4 regions of the Micromonospora pisi genome follow, and region 2 is predicted to be linked to each of the others. Evidence: riboswitches for the same ligand, from Rfam matches in the RefSeq annotation. Region 2 holds a riboswitch; each other region holds the start of a gene.

Region 1 (5,258 bases), 460 kb from region 2:
CGCTGCTGGTCGGTGGTGGCGCGTTCGACGTACCAGGCCTCGTCCAGCCGGCCCGCCTCGGCGAGTGCGGCGCGGACGTTGCCGAAGGTACGGCCCAGCTTCATGATCGCGGCCGAATCCGTTGCCGCCAGCCGCTCCGCCAGCACCTCGGTCGGCAGGGTGCCGGGCAGAATGGTCAGTGTCTCGTCCCGCTCGACCAGCGGACGCCCGAGTACGGCCGCGGCGGCGCTCACCGAGGTCACGCCCGGTACCACCTCGGTCGGGTAACGTCCGGCGAGCCGCTTGTGCATGTGCATGTACGAGCCGTAGAAGAACGGGTCGCCCTCGCAGAGGACCACCACGTCCCGCCCCGCGTCCAGGTGCGCGGCGAGCCGGGCAGCGCAGTCGGCGTAGAACTCCTCGATCTCCGCGCGGTAACCACCCGGGTGTTCCGGCTTCTCCGTGGTGACCGGGTAGGTCAGCGCCTCCTCGATCTGCCCGTCCCGCAGGTACGGCTCGGCGATCATCCGGGCGACGCTGCGTCCGTGCCGCGCGCTGTGGTAGGCGACCACGTCCGCCCGCTCAACCAGCCGGGCGGCCTTCACCGTCACCAGTTCCGGGTCGCCCGGCCCGAGTCCCACCCCGTAGAGCCGCCCCACCGGCGTGCCGCTGTCCACCCTGGTCACTCTTTCTCGTTGGCGATGGCGTTGATCGCCGCCGCGGTCATCGCGCTGCCACCGCGCCGCCCGTGCACGACCAGGTACTCCGGTCCGCCCGGATGTTCGGCGAGCGCCTGCTTGGACTCGGCCGCGCCGATGAACCCCACCGGGATGCCGAGCACGGCGGCCGGTCGTCCGGCACCCGCGTCGATCAGCTCCAGCAGTCGGAACAGGGCGGTCGGCGCGTTGCCGACGGCGACCACGGCACCCTCGAGGCGGTCACCCCAGAGTTCGAGGGCGGCGGCGCTGCGGGTGGTGTCGAGTTCGGCCGCCAGGGCCGGTACCCGGGGGTCGCGCAGGGTGCAGATCACCTCGTTGTCGGCGGGCAGTCGGCTGCGGGTGACCCCGGAGGCGACCATCTCGGCGTCGCAGAGGATCGGCGCACCCGCCCGGAGCGCCGCCCGCGCGGCGGAGACCACGTCGGGGGAGTAGCCGACATCCGACGGCAGGTCGACCATGCCGCAGGCGTGGATCATGCGTACGACCACCGTGGCGACATCGGCGGGCAGGCCCGACAGGTCCGCCTCGGCGCGGATCGTGGCGAACGACCGGCGGTAGATCTCCGCGCCGTCGCGGACGTAGTCGATCACGTACCCCTCCGTGCCGCCGCGATCGCGGCAGCGGTCTCGTCCAGCGTCGCCGACCGCGAGCGCGGCCGACCGTCCAGGCTGACCTGGTATCCGTCAACGGTCGCCAGTACCTCGACATGCCGGTCCACCGGCCGGCCGCAGCGCCGTTCGCAACCCACCCAGTGCACCGGCAGGCCCGCCGGACCCGGTGCCGCCACCGGATGCACCCGGTTCGCGTCGGCCCGTACGTCGGCGAGCGCCTTCGCGCAGCCAGGGCGCCCGGTGCACCCGGTCACCCCGACCCAACCGGCGGAGGTGTCGGCCACCAGTCCCTCGCCCGTGAGCGCGGCCAGCCGGCGCTCAGCCTCGCCGGTGCCGAGATCGGGTACGACGACGGTGCGCCACGGAGTGATGTTGATCTCGTGGGCGCCGGCCCGTGCCGCCGCCTCGAGGACGTCGACCTGCGCCAGGGTGAGCCGGCCGAGCGGCACCATCAGGGCCAGCGCCAGCCGCCCGTCGATCTGGGCGATCCGCCCGACCGGTGGCCGCGTCGGTGCGGGCGCGTCGGCGAGACCACCAGGTGATCCGACAAACGCCGGGTCGAGTGCGCTACGCAGCCGGTGCGCCACCCGCGGTACGCCGTCGTCGAGTTCGGTCAGCCGCCAGGCGGTGCCGCCCTGCGCCGTGTACTCGGCGAGGAAGGCGCGCGCGGCCCGCAGGGCGGTGCCCGCACCGGCCGCCGGAGGCAGCCGTACGCCCGTGTCGGTGCCGCCCAGCAGCACCGCGAGGGTGTCCGACGCCACGGCGAACAGGCCCACGTCCGCACCGAAACCGGTCACGTCACCACGGCCGTCGTCGACCGTGAACAGGAACCGGCCGGGGAGTTCGGCGAGCGCCGGATCGGCACACAACCCCTGGTCAAGCTCGTCCACCAGGGTACGGAGATCGAACCGTCCACCCTCGGCTCTGCCGCTGAGTGTGGAAGCGATGACGTTGCGTACGCGCTCGTGGGTCTCCGACGGCAACAGACCCGCGGCCCAGAGCCGGGCGGCCAGTTCCCGCTCCGCGCCCGCCGGCAGACCCCGGAGCTGGACATTGCCACGCGAGGTCAGCTCCAGCCCGCCATCGCCCAGTTCGGACGCGGCGGCAGCCAGCGCGGCCAGTTGATCGGCGTGCAGCCGCCCACCGGGCACCCGGACCCGGGCCAGGTTGCCGTCAGCGGCGACATGTACGCGCAGCGCCCCCGGACAGGCGTCCGGCGCCGACCGCCCTCGTGGTGACCACACCCGGCGGATACTACGGCCTGGGCAGGCCCAGCCGACCGGCACGCCGGCCGCCGCACCAGCACCCCGGTCGGGCATGGCTTGACGAACCGGGGTCCGACTCGTGAGAGTGGGAGCCGCTGAAACGCGGCGACAGGTGGAGGAAGCCGGTGTGATCCCGGCGCGGTCCCGCCACTGTTACCGGGGAGCGGACCCCGACATGGTCACGGCCCACACGGGCGGGAAGACCGGGGCGAGCGACGATCCGGGAGCCAGGAGACTCCAGGTCACCGCGCGGCAGGGAACGGACCCGAGGGGCCCGCGCCCGGCCGCAACCGACAAACCCGGGGCGCGGACCCCGAGGGAGGAACCACCATGTCACGCCACGCCCTGCGCGGTGCCCGATGATCCTGCTCCTCTCCACCTCGGACACCGACCTGCTCAGCGCCCGGGCCAGTGGCGCCGACTTCCGGCTCGCCAACCCGGCCCGTACCTCGGTCGAGGAGCTGCCAGCCCTGCTCGACGGCGTCGACCTGGTGGTCGTACGCATCCTCGGCGGCTACCGGGCCTGGGAGGAAGGGCTCGACGCGCTCCTCGCCGGGACGCTGCCGGTCGTACTCCTCGGCGGTGAGCAGGCACCCGACGCGGAGCTGATGCGCCGCTCGACCGTGCCCGCCGGGGTGGCCGCGGAAGCGCACACCTACCTCGCGCACGGGGGCCCGGCCAACCTCACCGAGCTGCACCGGTTCCTCTCCGACACGATCCTGCTCACCGGCTACGGCTTCGCCCCGCCGGTCGCGACGCCGGAGTGGGGGCGGCTGGAGCGCGAGTCCCGCCAGACCGACGGCCCGGTGATCGCGGTGCTCTACTACCGGGCCCACCACGTTGCCGGCAACACCGCCTTCGTCGAGACGCTCTGCACCGCCATCGAGGACGCCGGCGGCCGGCCGCTGCCGGTCTACTGCGCCTCGCTGCGCAGCCCCGCGCCCGCCCTGCTGGAAACCCTCGGCGAGGCGGACGCGCTGGTCGTGACCGTGCTCGCCGCTGGCGGCACCCGTCCGGCCGAGGTCGGTGCCGGTGGCGACGACGAGGCCTGGGACGTGGGCGCGCTCGCCGCCCTCGACGTGCCGATCCTGCAGGGGCTCTGCCTGACCAGCAGCCGTGCCGTCTGGGCCGACAACGACGACGGCCTCTCCCCGCTCGACACCGCCACCCAGGTCGCCATCCCCGAGTTCGACGGCCGGATCATCACCGTGCCGTTCTCCTTCAAGGAGATCGACGCCGACGGGCTCACCGTCTATGTCGCGGACCCGGAGCGTTCCGCCCGGGTCGCGGGCATCGCGGTCCGGCACGGTGTGCTCCGGCACACCCCACCGGAGCAGCGCCGGATCGTGCTGATGCTGTCGGCGTACCCGACCAAGCACGCCCGGATCGGCAACGCCGTCGGCCTCGACACCCCGGCCAGTGTGGTCCGGCTGCTCACCGCGATGCGCGAGCAGGGGTACGACATCGGCCCCGCCGACGGCCCGGACGCCTTCCCCGGCGTCAGCGCCGGTGACGGCGACGCCCTGGTGCACGGGCTGATCGCCGCCGGTGGACAGGACCTCGACTGGCTCACCGAGGAACAGCTCGAAGGCAACCCGATCCGGATCCCGGCCCGCCGCTACCGGGCCTGGTACGCCACCCTCCCGGCCGAGTTGCGCGAGGAGATGGAACGGCACTGGGGCCCGCCCCCGGGTGAACTCTTCGTCGACACCTCCCGCGACCCCGACGGTGAGATCGTGCTCGCGGCGCTCCGGTCCGGCAACACGGTCGTGATGGTCCAGCCGCCGCGCGGCTTCGGCGAGAACCCGGTCGCCATCTACCACGACCCGGACCTGCCGCCGAGCCACCACTACCTGGCCGCGTACCGGTGGCTGGCCGACGAGTTCGGCGCGCACGCGGTGGTGCACGTCGGCAAGCACGGCAACCTGGAGTGGCTGCCCGGCAAGACGCTCGGCATGTCGGCCGCCTGCGGACCCGACGCCGCCCTCGGCGACCTGCCCCTGATCTACCCGTTCCTGGTCAACGACCCCGGCGAGGGCACCCAGGCGAAGCGGCGCGCGCACGCCACCCTGGTCGACCACCTGATCCCGCCGATGGCCCGCGCCGACAGCTACGGCGACATCGCCCGACTGGAGCAGCTTCTCGACGAGCACTCCAACATCGCCGCCCTGGACCCGGCGAAACTGCCGGCGATCCGGGCCCAGATCTGGACCCTGATCCAGGCCGCCAAGCTCGACCACGACCTCGGCCTCGAAGACCGGCCGCACGACGCCGAGTTCGACGAGTTCATCCTGCACGTCGACGGCTGGCTCTGCGAGATCAAGGACGTGCAGATCCGCGACGGGCTGCACGTGCTCGGGGTGGCGCCGAGTGGGCAGAACCGGGTCGACCTGGTGCTGGCCATGCTCCGGGCCCGGCAGATGTGGGCCGGACAGGTCGCCGCGCTACCCGGTCTGCGTGAGGCCCTCGGCCTCATCGAGGACGGCAGCGCCGCCCGCGGCGAGGTGGACCGGATCGAGGAGACCGCCCGCGCGCTGGTACTGGCGATGGAGGAACAGGACTGGGCGCCCGGGGTGGCGGCCGAGGTGTGCGCGGCCGTCCTCGGTGCCCCGGAGACCGGTCAGGTAGCGGCGGCCGGCGACCCGGCGGTCGACCACGCGCAGGTGACCCGGGTGTTGGAGTTC
Region 2 (5,258 bases):
GACGGTACGGTCGGTGTCGGCGGCCTCCTCGATCGCCAGCCCGATCAGGTGGTCCTGCGCCCCGTCGGCGAGCGGGTACGGCGGCTGGCCTTCACCGCGTACCCATGCGGCCATGGCCTGCAGCATGCGCGCGGTGGCGATCTCGTCGTCGTTCCAGCGCTGGCCCGGATAGGGGTTGCGGTACAGGACCTCGGAACCGAGGGTGATGGTCCCGGTGTCGTAACCGTCGAGGTCCAGGTCGTGACCGGTCTGCCGCCGCACCAACGGTGTGCGCACGATCGTCCGGGGTGCCGCCAGGTGGACAATCTCGTCGTCGCGCAACTCGCCGTGGGTGCCCCGGACGAGCAGCCGCCGGAACCGTAGCTGGTTACGTGACTGGTTGTCGGTGAAGTCGTAGAGCCCGGAGCGACCGTGGCCGAAGTCCAGGGTGGCGATGGTGGTGGTGGCCGGCTTCGGTGTCGGGTCGTCGGTCCAGCCCTGGCGGGTCTGCGGGTCGAGCAGCGGTGCGGTGGTCCGGCTCGCCCGAACGGTGGCCGGGTCATGACCGACACCGAGCAGGCCACGGATGAGGGAGACGGCGTGGTACTGGTGCGTCGAGGAGACCTGGACCTGGGTGGGCGTACCGATGATGCCGGAGCGGACGGCCGCCGCGCGGGCGGCGTGTGCGGGCATCAGCAGATACTGTTCGGCGACCTGGACCAGGCCGGATCCGCCGACCTCGTCCCAGAGCCGACGCAGTCCGGCGACATCGGACGCGGGCGGGGTCTCGGTCAGCACCGGTACGCCGCTCGCCACCGCCGCAGTGACAACCTCCGCGTTCACCGCTCGGGGCAGGGCGGTAACCAGGAAGTCCGGCCGGGCGGTCGCCAGGCAGTCGGCGAGCGAACCGAAGTACGGCACCGGCAGTGCCCGGGGTGTGGGGACCACGGCCCCGACGCAGGTCACGTCGGGCAGCGCGGCGGACAACCGCCAGAATGCCTGCGCCCGCCAGCCGAACCCGATCAACGCAAAGGACGTCTCGCCTGCCATCCGGGCAACCTTAGGGCATCGCCCGGCAGGGTGTCGGTGGTGTCGGCCCGTGGGCGTTGGGACAGAAATCGGCAGCCCGAGCAACACACCGACACGACATCTGGTGTTCGTTTTTCTCCGCCACCCCATATATAGTTCGTGACGCAACTGGTTCAGCCGGGCATCCAGCCGGTTGAGGCAACAGGGAACCCGGTGTGAATCCGGGACTGCCCCGCAGCGGTGAGTGGGAACGACCGCCGTCACAGAGCACTGGGAGCACCGGCGTCCGCCGGTCACCTGGGAAGCGACGGCCAGTAGGAGGACACGGGTTTCCGTGGCCGTGCCCGCGAGTCCGAAGACCTGCCAGTAGCGCCGCGCCCGGCGAACCGCGCGCGGCGGTCCGAGACCGCGTGGGACGGTCGACGGCTGCGACGCGCCCCCGTGGGCTGCGCGTCTCCGCCTGCCTGCGCACTCGGACCTCGTCCACGACGAGTACGAGGAGTGACAGGTGACGGTCACGGAGATGGTGACGGGCGAGGGTGGTCCACTCGCACCGGGGCAGCGCCGTACCCAGATGCACGTACGTAAGCGCAACGGTGCGACCGAGCCGGTCGACGTACAGAAAATCGTCCGGGCGGTGGCGCGGTGGGCGGACGACCTGACCGAGATCGACCCGCTACGGGTGGCCACGAAGACGATCAGCGGCCTCTACGACGGGGCGACCACGGCCGAACTGGACCGGCTGTCGATCCAGACCGCCGCGGCGATGACCGGCGAGGAGCCGCAGTACTCCCGGCTCGCCGCCCGGTTGCTCGCCGGATACGTCGACAAGGAGGTACGTGGCCAGGGCATCGCCTCGTTCAGCCAGGCGATCCGGCTCGGTCACGAACAGGGGCTGATCGGCGACGAGACGGCGCGGTTCGTGTCGGTCAACGCCCGCAAGCTCGACGACGCGATCGATCCCACGGCCGACCTGCGGTTCGAGTACTTCGGACTGCGTACGGTCTACGACCGCTACCTGCTGCGCCACCCGGTGACCCGGCTGACCGTGGAGACCCCCCAGTACTGGCTGCTGCGGGTCGCCTGCGGACTCTCCGAGACCCCGGCCGAGGCGATCGGGTTCTACCGGCTGATGTCGTCGCTGGCCTACCTGCCCAGCTCGCCCACGCTCTTCAACTCCGGCACCGCGCACACCCAGATGTCCTCCTGCTTCCTGGTCGACTCGCCCCGCGACGAACTCGACTCGATCTACGACCGGTACGCCCAGGTGGCGAAGCTGTCGAAGTTCGCCGGCGGAATCGGCATCTCCTGGTCCCGGGTACGTTCCCGGGGTGCGCTGATCCGGGGCACGAACGGGCTCTCCAACGGGATCGTGCCGTGGTTGCGGACCCTGGACGCGAGCGTGGCGGCGGTCAACCAGGGTGGCCGGCGCAAGGGCGCGGCCTGCGTATACTTGGAGCCGTGGCACCCGGACGTCGAGGAGTTCCTCGAGCTTCGCGACAATACCGGTGAGGACGCGCGACGTACGCACAACCTGAACCTGGCCAACTGGATCCCGGACGAGTTCATGCGCCGGGTCGAGGCTGACGAGGTGTGGTCGCTGTTCGACCCGGCCGAGGTGCCGGAGCTGCCGGACCTGTGGGGCGACGAGTTCGACACCACCTACCGGGCGGCGGAGGCGGCGGGCCGGTTCGTGCGTCAGGTCAAGGCCCGCGACCTGTACGGACGGATGATGCGCACCCTGGCCCAGACCGGCAACGGGTGGATGACGTTCAAGGACCCGTCGAACCGGCTCTGCAACCAGACCGCCGAACCGGGCAACGTGGTGCACCTCTCCAACCTCTGCACCGAGATCGTCGAGGTCTCCGGCGACGGCGAGACAGCGGTCTGCAACCTCGGCTCGGTGAACCTGGCCGCGCACCTGGCCGGCGACGACCTCGACTGGGAGCGGCTGCGTGAGACGGTGCGTACCGCGGTGCTCTTCCTCGACCGGGTCATCGACATCAACTACTACCCGAGTGCCGAGGCGGCGGCGAGCAACCCGCGCTGGCGGCCGGTCGGGCTCGGCCTGATGGGCCTGCAGGACGTGTTCTTCGCACTCCGGATGCCGTTCGACTCCGAGCCGGCGAAGGAGCTCTCCACCCGGATCTCGGAGGAGATCTACCTGACCGCTCTGGAAACCTCGGCGGAGCTGGCCGCACGGTTCGGGCCGCATCCGGCGTACGCGCAGACCCGGGCCGCCCGGGGCCAGCTCCAGCCCGATCTCTGGGGGGTCACCCCGTCGCAGACGGAGCGCTGGGCGACGCTACGGGAGCGGGTGGCCGCCCACGGGCTGCGTAACTCGCTGCTGGTGGCGATCGCCCCGACGGCGACGATCGCCTCGATCGCCGGCTGTTACGAGTGCATCGAGCCGCAGGTCTCCAACCTGTTCAAGCGGGAGACCCTCTCCGGCGAGTTCCTCCAGATCAACACCGCCCTGGTCCGGGAGCTCAAGGAGCGTGGTCTCTGGACCGAGGAGATCCGCACCGAGATCAAGCGCGCGGACGGCTCGGTCCAGGGTCTCCCGGCACTGCCGGCGGAGGTACGGGAGCTGTTCCGTACGGCGTGGGAGCTGCCCCAGCGGGCGCTGATCGACCTCGCCGCCGCCCGCTCACCCTTCGTCGACCAGAGCCAGTCACTGAACCTGTTCATGAGCGCCCCCAGCATCGGGAAGCTCAGCTCGATGTACCTGTACGCGTGGAAGTCGGGACTGAAGACCACCTACTACCTGCGTTCCCGGCCGGCGACCCGGATCCAGCAGGCCACCGTGGCGATCAACCGGCCGGCGCTGGCCGTCGACGCCGAGGCGCTCGCCTGTTCGCTGGAGAACCCGGAGTCCTGCGAAGCCTGCCAGTAGCCGTACCCACTCCTGCCCACGATCCTGACGCACAGTGAGGCACCACGATGACCAGCACGGCAAGAACCACGATGTTGCTCGACCCGGGCATGGACCTGACCCTGCGCCCGATGAGGTACCCGCACTTCTTCGACCGCTTCCGGGATGCCATCAAGAACACCTGGACGGTCGAGGAGGTCGACCTGCACTCCGACCTGGCGGACCTGGATCGGCTCTCGCCGGCCGAACGGCACCTGGTCGGCCGACTGGTCGCCTTCTTCGCCACCGGCGACACCATCGTCGCCAACAACCTGGTGCTCAACCTCTACCAGCACGTCAACTCCCCCGAGGGCCGGCTCTACCTGTCCCGGCAGCTGTTCGAGGAGGCCGTGCACGTCCAGTTCTACCTGAACCTGCTCGACACGTACGTGCCCGACGAGGGCGAGCGGTTCGCCGCGTTCGACGCGATCGAGAACATCCCGTCGATCCGGCGCAAGGCCGAGTTCTGCTTCCGCTGGATCGACTCCATCTTCGAACTGCGTGAGCTGAGGACCCGCGAGGACCGGCGGGCGTTCCTGCTCAATCTGATCTGCTTCGCCGCCTGCATCGAAGGGTTGTTCTTCTACGGCGCCTTCGCCTACGTCTACTTCCTCCGCTCCCGGGGGCTGCTGCACGGGCTCGCGTCCGGCACCAACTGGGTGTTCCGCGACGAGTCGATGCACATGGCGTTCGCGTTCGACGTGGTCGACACCGTACGTCGGGAGGAGCCGGACCTGTTCGACGACGAGATGGCCCGGCAGGTACGGGAGATGCTCGCCGAGGCGGTCGAGTGTGAGGTGCAGTTCGCCGAGGACCTGCTCGAACAGGGTGTCTCCGGGATGTCCCTGCCCGACATGCGCGAGTACCTGCAACACGTCGCCGATCGGCGGCTCGCCCAGCTCGACCTGCCCCCGTTGTACGGGTCGAAGAACCCGTTCGCCTTCATGGAGCTCCAGGACGTGCAGGAGCTGTCGAACTTCTTCGAGCGCCGGGTGTCGGCGTACCAGGTGGGTGTCAGCGGCACGGTCAGCTTCGACGACGACTTCTGAGCGGCCGGGGTGGGTGGGCCGTCGGTCCACCCACCCACCGCCCGCTCCCCTCCGGTGGCGGGATTCCGGCTCCGGGTCGGCGCGGCCATGGGCCGGATCCGACATGATGAAAGGCGTGGATTCCTCCCTCGACACCTTGCCGAAGATCGGCGCACCTGCGACGCGTGCCTTGAACAACGCTGGTTACACGGTCCTGGGTGACCTCGCAGGGGTGCCGCGCGCCGAGCTGGCCAAGCTGCACGGCATGGGGCCGAGAGCGCTCGGGATTGTTCAGAGTGCGCTCGAGC
Region 3 (5,258 bases), 440 kb from region 2:
GGTACGCGGTCCGCCGCTACCGCCCGGACGGCACCCTCGACCGCGAGCTGCGCCTGCCGGCGGCCCAGCCCACCAGCGTCTGCCTCGGCGGTCCGGGGCTGCGTCGGCTCTTCGTCACCACGGCCCACCTGGGCCTCGACCCGCGTGGCCCGCTCGACGGTGCCCTGCTCGCCGTCGACGTCGAGGTCCCCGGCACCCCGGCCCAGTCGGTTGATCATGAGGTTGAGGACATCCGACTCTGACCCTCCATACCGAGCCTGGCTGTGGCGGTGGTTGCGGCTCACCGCCAACCGGCTAGTTCCGATCTCCGACGGGCAGTTGGTAGTCGAGCATCGAAAGGTCCGAACGTATGAGGAAACGAGTCACCTCGAAGGGCTGGTCATCGGCGTCGTAGCTGGTGTGCAGCACTTCGAGGATCGGCACGCCGACGGGTGCGCCGACCTCCGCTGCCTCCTGTGGTGTCGGAAGCCGGGCGCTGACTTCCTCCCGCACCCGGGCCAGACGATGACCGGCGCGCTCGAGTTGTTCATAGAGTGAACCTGGGCCGAGTTTGCTCTCGGTGGGGAAAGCCGACCGCTGCGCCAGGGCCAGGGCCAGGGGAAGGTAGGTGGTCCCGACCTGTACCGGCTCGTCGTCAGCGGAGTAGTGGTTCGTTCGGCACAGAACCTCGTCGTCGTGCGGGTCGAGTCGGAGCCGGGCGGCCACGTCGGCGGGCGCTCGCAGGCGCCGGATATCGGAACAGGCTGTCGTCGGTATCCGGCCTTGGACACCCACCTCGATTCGGAACGGTGACACGCCGCTCTCGGCTCGAAGTCGTCGTGAGTACCGGTAGGGCGCGATGCGGGCAAGGAGTGGCCGTCGCCGTACGAACAGGTCGTACAGCCGGCTGACCGTCCGCGCCCATTCGCCGGCCGCTCTCGTCACCAAGGCTCGGTCTGACGCGGAGCCGTCGATGGCGGTGTCGCGAGGTGGGGTGTTCACCGATGAGATGTGTAGCCGCGCTAAGCGCGCCGTGTCTTCGAGCGTCTGCCGGTAGGTCGCCAGTGCGCGGAGGTCGGGCATGATGGGTGCTCGCGCCGGACGGCGTCGGGGTAACGCAGGTGGGCACTGGGCTGCCAACACGCTGAGTTCGTCACCGGTGCCGAAGACGCGGTCGAGCGCGCTGCCCAACCGCTCGTGGGGGTTCCGCTGTCCGGTCTCCATCTCCCACAGATAGGTGCGGGAGTAGTGGGCGAGACGGGCGAGCTTGCGTAGCGAAAGCCCGTGTTCCTGACGGAGTTCCTTCAGGCGCTGGGCAAAGCGTGATTGTGCGGCTTCAATCGGGCTGTTCATGGGCATCCCTCGGAGGTGCGCCAGCGGTTGCCAGAGTGGTCCGTGCGGTGGACGGATCGAGTCGCAGTTGGACGAGGGCGATACCGGCGAGCACCAGGATCATGCCGGCGACCATCGGCGCGGTGACGGGCTCCTTGAGCACGAGGGCGCCAAGTACCACGGCCACGACCGGAAGTAGGTAGGTGGTGGTAGAGGCCGCCGTCGACCCGAGGTCGCTGATGAGCCGGTAGTTCAGGACGTAGGCGAGGCCGGTCCCCACGGTGCCGAGTATGACCAGGCTGCTGACCGGAACGGCGCTCCACGTCGGCACGGTCAGGCCGCCGAAGGGCAGGGCGAGGATGAGCAGCGCCGTACCAACGGCGAGCTGGCACGTCGAGAGCATGATCGGGGGAATGCCCCGTCCGGCGAGGTGCCTGCCCATGTAGACGTAGCTGAGGCCGTAGCTCGCGGAAGCGGCCAGACAGGCCAGCCCGCCCCAGCTCGCGATCTCCGTCGCCGATTCCCACGGTGTGAAGATCAGCACCGTACCGGCGAAGCCGGATGCGATTCCGGCAGCGCGCCAACCGTTGACCGCGCGATCGGTTCCGGCCAGGACTGCTACCAGCATCGTCCACAGCGGTGTGGTGGCGTTGAGTACGCCGGCCACGTTCGAGCCGACGGTCTGCTCCCCGATGCCGAACAGCGTGTACGGAACGGCGTTGGCGAGTAGTGCCGCAACGACGAGATGTGCCCAGATGCGCCGGCCCGACGGGAGGGGCATCTGGCGTACCAGGGCGATGGGCGCAAGCACCATGACCCCGAGTAGGAGTCGGGCCAGGACGATCTGCACCGGAGTGAACCCGCGCAGGGCCAGCTTGATCCACAAGAAGCCCGAACCCCAGATCAGGGCCAGCAGGGCCAGTCGCGCGATGCTTCCACGGTCGATCCGGGTTCCCACATCAATCCTCGATCGGCATCTCGTAGTCCAGGCCGTTCAGGTCGCCGCGCATGGTGAACCTGGTGACCTCGAACGGCCGGCCTTCGGCGTCGTACCCGGTGTGCAGCACCTCGATGATCGGTACGCCGGGCGGTACGGCGAGTCGGGCCGACTCGTCGGTGCTCGGCATGCGTGCGCTGACCTCTTCCCGGATCCGGGCGATGGGATACCCGAGGTCTTCGAACCTGGCGTAGATGCTGCCGGTCCCGAGCGTCTTCTCTGTGGCGAGGACGGAATCGCCGGCGATGTCGACCGGAATGTAGGTGACGCCGAGCTGGACCGGCTCCTCGTCGGCGTAGTACCAGTTCTCCCGCCGCACGACCTCGGACGTCGCCGGGTCGAGCGAGAGTCGGTCGGCCACGTCGAGCGGTGGACGCTCGCGCGTCACCGAGCGGCATTCCGTACGCGGGGCCCGTCCCTGCCGGCTGACCTCGATCCGGAATGGTGACAGCCCGGTCTCCTGACGCAACCGGCGTGAGTAGCGGCTTGCGCCAAGTCGGATGAGCGGCCAGCGTTTTCGGACGAAGACACCCCGTCCGTGCTGTGCGACCACCAGACCTTCGGACTGAAGGATGCTGATCGCTTCCCGCGCGGTGTTGCGCGCGGTGCCGTACGTCATCGACAGCTCGCGCTCGGACGGCAGTCGGGCATCTGCGCGCAGCTCACCGCGATCGATGGCGGCACGGAGGTCATCCGCGATTCGCCGGCTCGCGGGTCGCTTGTCTGGTTCGGGTCGCTCGGTCAACTGCTCCACCCGTCTCTGGGACACCAGTCATCGAGTGTAACGCAACTGGCTTAAGCCAGTTGCTTCTGCGGGTCGCGGTGCTCACGTTGACGGCGGGCCGGTCGGTGGGACAGCATGGCGCAACGAGAGCGGTGCGCGGAGGAACCCGGTGTGAGTCCGGGGCGGTCCCGCCACTGTGACCGGGGAGTGACCCCTCACGCACGGGCCACGGCCGAAAGGCCGGAAGGTCGAGGGGAAGCGTCGATCCGGGAGTCAGGAGACTCCGACCGCTCGCACCACCCAGCCAACGCGGGCGTGGACACCCGCGGAAGGGACTTGAGCATGGCTTCTGCGCGCCTGAGTGGGCGATGACCCCGCCGTACCCGTTCTCCGCCGTCGTCGGCCTGGCCGAACTGCGACTCGCCCTGCTCCTCAACGCGGTCTCCCCGGCCATCGGCGGGGTGCTGGTCCGTGGCGAGAAGGGCACCGCGAAGTCGACAATCGTCCGGGCCCTCGCCGCGCTGCTGCCCGACGTCGACGTGGTCCCCGGCTGCCGGTTCGCCTGCGACCCGGCCAACCCCGACGGCGACTGCCCGGACGGCCCGCACGAGCCCGGTGCGACCGCCGTACGACGCCGCGCCACCCTGGTCGAGCTGCCGGTCGGCGCCACCGAGGACCGGGTCGTCGGCACCCTGGACCTGCAACGCGCCCTCGCCGACGGGGTCAAGGCGTACGAGCCGGGCCTGCTCGCCGCCGCCCACCGTGGCGTGCTCTACGTCGACGAGGTCAACCTGCTTCCGGACCACCTGGTCGACCTGCTGCTCGACGCCGCCGCGATGGGCCGGGCACACGTCGAACGGGACGGGGTCTCGGTCAAGCACGCGGCCCGCTTCCTGCTCGTCGGCACGATGAACCCGGAGGAGGGCGAACCCCGCCCCCAGTTGGTGGACCGGTTCGGGCTGGTGGTGGCCGTGGCCGCACCCCGCGAGGCGCCCGCCCGGGCCGAGGTGGTGCGCCGGCGGCTCGCGTACGAGACCGACCCGGTGGGCTTCGCGGCGCGCTGGGTGGAGGAGGACGCCGTACTCGCCCGGCGGATCGCGGCCGCCCGGCTGCGGCTGCCCTCGGTGCGGCTGCCCGACGCCGAACTGGACCGGATCGCGACCATCTGCCTCGAGTACGGGGTCGACGGGCTCCGCGCCGACATCGTGGTCGCCCGGACCGCCGTGGCGCTCGCCGCCTGGCACGACCGGGACGTGGTGACCGCCGATGACGTCGCCGCCGCCGCCCGGCTGGCGCTGCCACACCGGCGCCGCCGGGACCCGCTCGACCCGCCCGGCACCGACCAGGACAAACTCGAGGAACTGCTCCGTGAACACGGCGGCGACGCCGACCCGGAGCCGGAACCGCCGGCCGGGCCGGACGACGGCCCCGACGACACACCGCCCGACAGCCCGCCGGACGGACCTCCGAACGGGCCCCACGGCGGCCCGCCACCGGGCGGCGGCGACCCGGGCCCGGACGGTCCGAGCCGGGACGACACCCCGGACGGCCCGCCCGCGTCGGAGCCGGCGAGCCCGGACGAGCAGCCCGCACCGGAGCGGCAGCCGGAGCAGTCGAACGCCGGCGGCCCACCACCGGTCGCCGCGACGCAGCCGTACCGGACCCGGCCCCTGGCGGTACGCGGACGGGGCACCGGCGCGCACACCGGCCGCCGTTCCCCGTCGTACGCCCGGCGCGGCCGGGTGGTCGGCGCCCGGCTGCCGGCCGGCCGGGTGACCAGCCTGCACCTGCCCGCCACCCTGCTCGCCACGGCCCGGCGCGGCGCCCGCGTGGTCACGGCGGCGGACCTGCGTGAGGCGGTGCACGTGGGACGCGAGGCGAACCTGGTGCTCTTCGTGGTCGACGCCTCCGGTTCGATGGCGGCCCGGCGCCGGATGCGGGTGGTGAAGACCGCCGTCCTCTCCCTGCTGCGTGACGCCTACCAGCGGCGCGACAAGATCGGCATGATCACGTTCCGGGGGACCGGGGCGAGCACGGTGCTCGAGCCGACGGCGAGCCACGAGGTCGGTGTGCTGCGCCTGGCCGAACTGCGCACCGGCGGCCGGACCCCGCTCGCCGCCGGCCTGCGCCAGGCCGCGCGGACCCTCGACAGCGAACGGCGCCGCGACCCGCGGCGTCGCCCCCTGCTGGTCGTCGTCACCGACGGCCGGGCGACCAGCGGGCCGG
Region 4 (5,258 bases), 3.5 Mb from region 2:
CTCCACGTCGTGGAACTCCACCGTCTGAGGGGCCGCGCAGGCGTCGACCGTGGCGAGTTGACCGCCGCTGGTGGTGAGCGCACCGGCCCGGCAGGCGCCGTCGATGTCGACCCGCCACAACTGCTCGCCGTCGGCCAGGTCCAGGGCACGCAGACCGGAACCGCCGATCACCACCAGCACAGTCCGCCCGCTGCGGCCGTTGGCCAGGATCAGGCCGACGGGGGTGTAGTTGACGCTGGCCCCGGTGCGGCGCCCGTCGTACCCGTGCCCCGGCGGCGGGCCGTCGGCCCGCCACCTGATCCGGCCGGTACGGGCGTCCTGCGCGACCAGATCCCCGTCCGACCAGCGGCTGACCACGGTGGTGCCGCTGGCCACGATGCCGATCAGCTCCGCCGGCCAGCGCCGGTACGACCAGTACGGGGTACGTCGGGTCCGGGCGTCGACCGGCTGATCGGCCCGGACCTGCCGGGTGGTGGCGTAGATCCGCAGCCGGCCGTCCACGATCAGCGGGGCCGCGGCGAGCGTGCCGACCACGCCGGTTGCCGCGCTGACCGGGGGCGGGTAATCGGCGCGGGCGGGGGTGAGCACCTCGGCGGGCGAGAGGACCCGGTACACGATCACGGCGACCGCCGCGACGACCAGCAGCGCCGCGATCGCGGCGGCGGCCGGCCGGCGCCGCAACAGCCCACCGCCGCGGGATCGCATCGAGCACCTCCGTCAGCGACCCTACCGAGCCTGTGCGGACCGGAGCCTGGCAGGTCAGGCAGCAGCGGCCGGGCCGCCCCGGTGCTCCGGGGCATCGGCGGCGACCGCCGCGGCCAGGTCGGCGAGGTCACGACGCAACACGCCCTCGACGGTACGGGCGGCCAGTCCCCCGAAGACCAGCGCCAGCAGCCGCCCGTACGGGGCGGTGACCGACCCTTCCTGCACGACGCTCACCGCCGTCCGACCGGCCCGTCGACGCCGCCGTCCTTCGATCGGGGTGAAGGTGTACGCGGTCCGGTATTCCACGCCGATGCCGGCGGAGGTGACCGTGAGCCGGTGGGGTGGGACGGCTTCCTCGACCCGGAACTCCTCGGCCAGTTCGGTTCCGTCCGGCAGCCGGTGCCCTTCCCGCCAGGTGCTGCCGACCCGGAGCGGGCCTGGGGTGAGCACTTCGATCCCGGTGACCGTGGAGAGCCAGCCGGCCCGGCCGGGCAGGTCGGTGAAGACCCGCCACAACTCGTCCGCGGGCGCGTCCACCACCCGGGTCACCGCCACCGTCGCCATCGCACCTCCCGGACGCCCCCGTCGTTCCGAGCCTTCACCGTACGGCGACGGGGTGCGCCGCACGCGAAGATTGGCCGACGGCGAGGAGAACGTGACGCTGGTGACACCGAAAGGTGATATCCGGGGGCCGAGAATCACATACAACCGCATGGCCATGGGAAACGAGTTTGTTTTGCCGCCCGCCCAGCAATACGGGATTCGAGTGCATGTCTACGTGCATAGGTTCGACACGAACCCGAGCAGAGTGTTGTTGCTCACGGTGGCAACGGTCGCCGCCGGGCTTGTGGCTCGGCTCATAGTCGACCGCACCCTGCTACCCGAAAGTAGCGGCATATATTTCCGCCGTTGCCGGTCGGGATGGGCGCTCCGCGCTGCGGGGCGGCGACGCGGGCGGCGGCGAACCCCAGATCCGATCATTCGAATCCATTGCGGGCAGGAACATTATCTTGAACAGAACTCCGTCGGTTCTTCTCGTGCACGGCGCCTGGCACGGGCCCTGGGTCTGGCAGTCGCTCGTCGAGCAGCTCCCGGACATCGACATCCACACCGTCGCATTGCCCAGTAGTGGCAACGACCCCGCCGCCCTCGGGGACCTCTACGACGACGCGGCCGTGGTCAAGGCCGCCGTCGCCGCCATCGACGGCCCGGTCGTGGTCGTCGCCCACTCCTACGCTGGCGCTCCGGTCACAGAGGCGCTCAGTGCCGCGGAGAACGTACTCCGGATTGTTTATCTCGCTGCTTTCCAATTGGATGTCGGCGATTCGCTGTTCTCCAGCGCCGGCGGCGTTGCTCCGCCCTGGTGGGAGGTGCACGAGCAGGCGGAACTGAAGGGCAAGGGTCACATCAAGGCGTCGCAGCCCCGCGAGGTCTTCTATGGCGATGTCGACCCGGAAATCGCAGAACAGGCAGTTGCGCAACTCGGACTCCAGGGGTGGGCCTCGACGCAGCAGCCGTTGACCCGGGCGGCGTGGCAGACCATTCCCAGCACCTACATCATCTGCGAGGCCGACAACGCCATCCCGCCCTTCGTCCAGGAGCTCATGGCGAAGCGGGCCGAGCGGGTGTTGAGGATGAACTCCTCGCACTCGCCGTTCCTTTCTCAGCCTGCCGAACTGGCCGCGCTGATCCGGGCGGAGCTTTCTGCCTGACGCACGCGGCGCGATGGTGTGGCGGTGGCCGGGAACAACCCGGCCCACCGCTGCTCCAATCCGGAATTCATGGCGGGGTTCGTCCCGGGGTCGTCGGGTGCCGCTAGGGTGCGCGGTGGCACAAACGTTGCGAGGTGCCCCGCGCGAGCGGGGAGAATCGGGAAGCCGGTGTGAATCCGGCACGGGCCCGCCGCGGTGACCGGGGAGTTGCCACCCACGCGTACCAGACGCAGCCACTGGCCTTGACGGGCTGGGAAGGCGGGTGACCAGCGTAGATCCAGGAGTCCGAAGACCGGCCTCGCGTCACCGGCCCCGTCAGGGGCACGAGCGCAGCGGGAGCCTGCCTTGAACACCGGACTCTACGAGACCATCCACCGCCGCCGGGACGTACGTGCCCAGTTCACCGGGGCGCCGATCCCCGACGAGACGTTGGACCGGATCCTGACGGCGGCGCACGCCGCACCGAGCGTCGGTCTCTCCCAGCCCTGGGACTTCATCCTGGTCCGCGATCGTGAGCTGCGGCAGGAGTTCCACCGGCACGTGGAGCGGGAGCGGGACACCTTCGCGGCCACTCTCGACGGTGCGGCGGCGGAACGCTTCGCCCGGATCAAGATCGATGGCGTACGTGAGTCGACGTTGTCGGTCGTGGTCACGTACGACCCGGAGCGGGGTGGGCCGGCCGTGCTGGGTCGCCACGCGATCGCCGACGCCGGCCTCTACTCGGTCTGTCTGGCGATCCAAAACCTGTGGCTGGCCGCGACCGCCGAGCAACTCGGGGTCGGTTGGGTCTCGTTCTACCGGGAGCCGTTCCTGCGCGATCTGCTCGGCATCCCGGCCACCATCCGCCCGGTGGCGTGGCTCTGCCTCGGCCCGGTCACCCATCTGGAGCAGACGCCGGACCTGGAGCGGCACGGCTGGCGCCAGCGACGTCCGGTGACCGAGGCGATCCACCACGATCGGTGGAGCGCCGGTTGACCCACTGCGGGACCGGGCGTCATCGAGGGGCCACCACCCGACGCGCGCTCGGATGTGCCGGCCGCGACCGGTACGCCCGTGCGCGCGTCGCCCTCCGGGGCGGTTTCCTCAGCCCAGCGGCTTGGCCCCGGTCACGACCACATCGTGATCACGAACAGGAAGTCGCCCCGGGCGCCTGGGGCGTCCACAGCGTCGAACCACGCCCCAGGCGCGGATGTCCGGGACGAGCCGTAAGCCCTGTCGACTCACCCCCGGTCACCGGAGTTTGCAGACGGTAGCGGGCATACCTCGCCTGACACGTTCCTCACATTCAATGGCTACAGTCCCGGCGTGCCGTCCACCCCCACACGTCGCATCCTTTCCGTACTCCCGCTTCTGGCCCTGCTGACGTTGAGCGCCTCCGGTGCCGGCGCCCATCCCACGTTCAGTGCGGCGCCGACCACCACAGGCCAACCGAGCCCGTCCGACCCGCCCCCGGTCAGCGCATCGGCAACGCCGTCAGGGACGCTGCCGGTGGCGGGAAGCCCCGCGCCGAAGAGCTTGGCCTGGTACCTCGCCCAGGTGCCGGACTTCCCCGAGGCGCCGCCACCGCAGCGGGTGCAACTGCCCAAGGACGGCTCGGCCCCGTTCTGGTTCCGGGTGCCGACCGACCAGAAGGTCGCGTTCATCACCATCGATGACGGCGGGCTGGCCCGTCCTCCAGCGGTTGTCGACTTCATCCGGGAGGCGCACATCCCGGTCACGATGTTCCTGAACTCCCCGGCTGCGGCCGAGCACACGCCCTATTTCAAGCAGATCGAGGCGGCCGGCGGAGTGGTGGAGAACCACACGATCACCCACACGTCGTTGAAGGGCAGGCCGTATGCCTTCCAGAAGCACGAGATCTGCGGGGCGGCGGACAAGCTGGAGCAGTTGTTCGGCAAACGGCCCACACTGTTCCGCCCACCGTTCGGCAACCGTGACGCGACCACGCTGAAGGCCGCGTACGACTGCGGCATGAAGGCGGTCTTCCACTGGACCGAGACCGTCAACGAGGGGATCGTGCGCTATCAGACCCCGACGAAGGTGGTGAAGCCCGGCGAGGTGCTGCTGATGCACTTCCGGCCGGCGCTCATGGACGACCTCCTGGCGGCGCTGAAGGCAATCCACCGTTCCGGGCTCACTCCGGTGCTGCTGGAGGATTACGTCGGCTGACGGACTCGACCAACCCAACGAAGATCTGCTGGTTATGAGCTGCAATTCGGGTCCGACTGCGGTAATTCCGGAGCTGCGATCATTGGTACGGGATGTCTACGCCGGCGGAGCGCAGTTTCGTCTCGACCAGCGTGGTCAGTCGGGACATGACCGGTGCCTGGTCTTCGCCATGGTGGTTGAGCAGGCCGTATCGAATGGCGTCAGTGCGGGCCTGGAGGCTGTTCGGGATCGCGAGCAACGCGGGGTTGGCGAGGAAACGGTCGGCTACGGCGGTCGCGAGTTCCTCGATGCGGGGATCGTCGGGTTCCCAGTCCTTGGCGGCCCAGCATTGCTTGGTCAAGGCGACGAACCGGGTGTCGTTGAGGGCGTGCTCGGCCCCGGTGAGAAAGTCGTCGAAGCCGTCGGGGACCAGGGCCCTGGCCAACACCATGCCCTCGCGGTTGGCGGCCACCTCGTCTGGGGTGAAGCCGAGGTCGGCGGCCCGGTCCAGCAGCGCGCAGGCCCGGTCAGGCAACAGGTCCCAATCTCTGTTGGCCACCCGGTCCAGCAAGTCGCGGCGCGCGGCCAGTTCCTCGATCCGCTCGGTCAGCCGCCGTTTGACCTCGGCCAGGTTGGCGGCGAACCGCTGCGGATCGGCGCTGAGCAGGGCGCCGATCTCGGACAGCGGTACGC

Evidence for each region. Region 2 has a riboswitch for cobalamin ahead of BDK92_RS31735 (ribonucleoside-diphosphate reductase subunit alpha). Riboswitches for the same ligand answer to the same signal wherever they lie in the genome.
Region 1: it holds a riboswitch for cobalamin, as region 2 does, so the genes downstream of both, cobN (cobaltochelatase subunit CobN) here and BDK92_RS31735 (ribonucleoside-diphosphate reductase subunit alpha) in region 2, are expected to answer to the same signal.
Region 3: it holds a riboswitch for cobalamin, as region 2 does, so the genes downstream of both, BDK92_RS33655 (VWA domain-containing protein) here and BDK92_RS31735 (ribonucleoside-diphosphate reductase subunit alpha) in region 2, are expected to answer to the same signal.
Region 4: it holds a riboswitch for cobalamin, as region 2 does, so the genes downstream of both, bluB (5,6-dimethylbenzimidazole synthase) here and BDK92_RS31735 (ribonucleoside-diphosphate reductase subunit alpha) in region 2, are expected to answer to the same signal.

Annotation. Positions count from the first base shown of each region.
Region 1 covers NZ_RBKT01000001.1:7,867,080-7,872,337, forward strand. The annotation lists gene BDK92_RS33715 (precorrin-2 C(20)-methyltransferase) at 1-665, opposite strand, end outside; gene BDK92_RS33720 (precorrin-8X methylmutase) at 662-1,285, opposite strand; gene cobG (precorrin-3B synthase) at 1,285-2,553, opposite strand; cobalamin riboswitch at 2,691-2,811, shown strand; gene cobN (cobaltochelatase subunit CobN) at 2,934-5,258, shown strand, end outside.
Region 2 covers NZ_RBKT01000001.1:7,411,309-7,416,566, reverse strand. The annotation lists gene BDK92_RS31740 (Gfo/Idh/MocA family protein) at 1-1,029, opposite strand, end outside; cobalamin riboswitch at 1,161-1,390, shown strand; gene BDK92_RS31735 (ribonucleoside-diphosphate reductase subunit alpha) at 1,532-3,904, shown strand; gene BDK92_RS31730 (ribonucleotide-diphosphate reductase subunit beta) at 3,952-4,971, shown strand; gene BDK92_RS31725 (helix-hairpin-helix domain-containing protein) at 5,078-5,258, shown strand, end outside.
Region 3 covers NZ_RBKT01000001.1:7,850,999-7,856,256, forward strand. The annotation lists gene BDK92_RS33635 (SMP-30/gluconolactonase/LRE family protein) at 1-242, shown strand, start outside; gene BDK92_RS33640 (UTRA domain-containing protein) at 295-1,332, opposite strand; gene BDK92_RS33645 (DMT family transporter) at 1,316-2,269, opposite strand; gene BDK92_RS33650 (GntR family transcriptional regulator) at 2,271-3,077, opposite strand; cobalamin riboswitch at 3,192-3,316, shown strand; gene BDK92_RS33655 (VWA domain-containing protein) at 3,401-5,258, shown strand, end outside.
Region 4 covers NZ_RBKT01000001.1:3,876,743-3,882,000, forward strand. The annotation lists gene BDK92_RS16270 (outer membrane protein assembly factor BamB family protein) at 1-705, opposite strand, end outside; gene BDK92_RS16275 (SRPBCC family protein) at 760-1,269, opposite strand; gene BDK92_RS16280 (alpha/beta hydrolase) at 1,716-2,417, shown strand; cobalamin riboswitch at 2,533-2,732, shown strand; gene bluB (5,6-dimethylbenzimidazole synthase) at 2,763-3,392, shown strand; gene BDK92_RS16290 (polysaccharide deacetylase family protein) at 3,723-4,586, shown strand; gene BDK92_RS16295 (MerR family transcriptional regulator) at 4,666-5,258, opposite strand, start outside.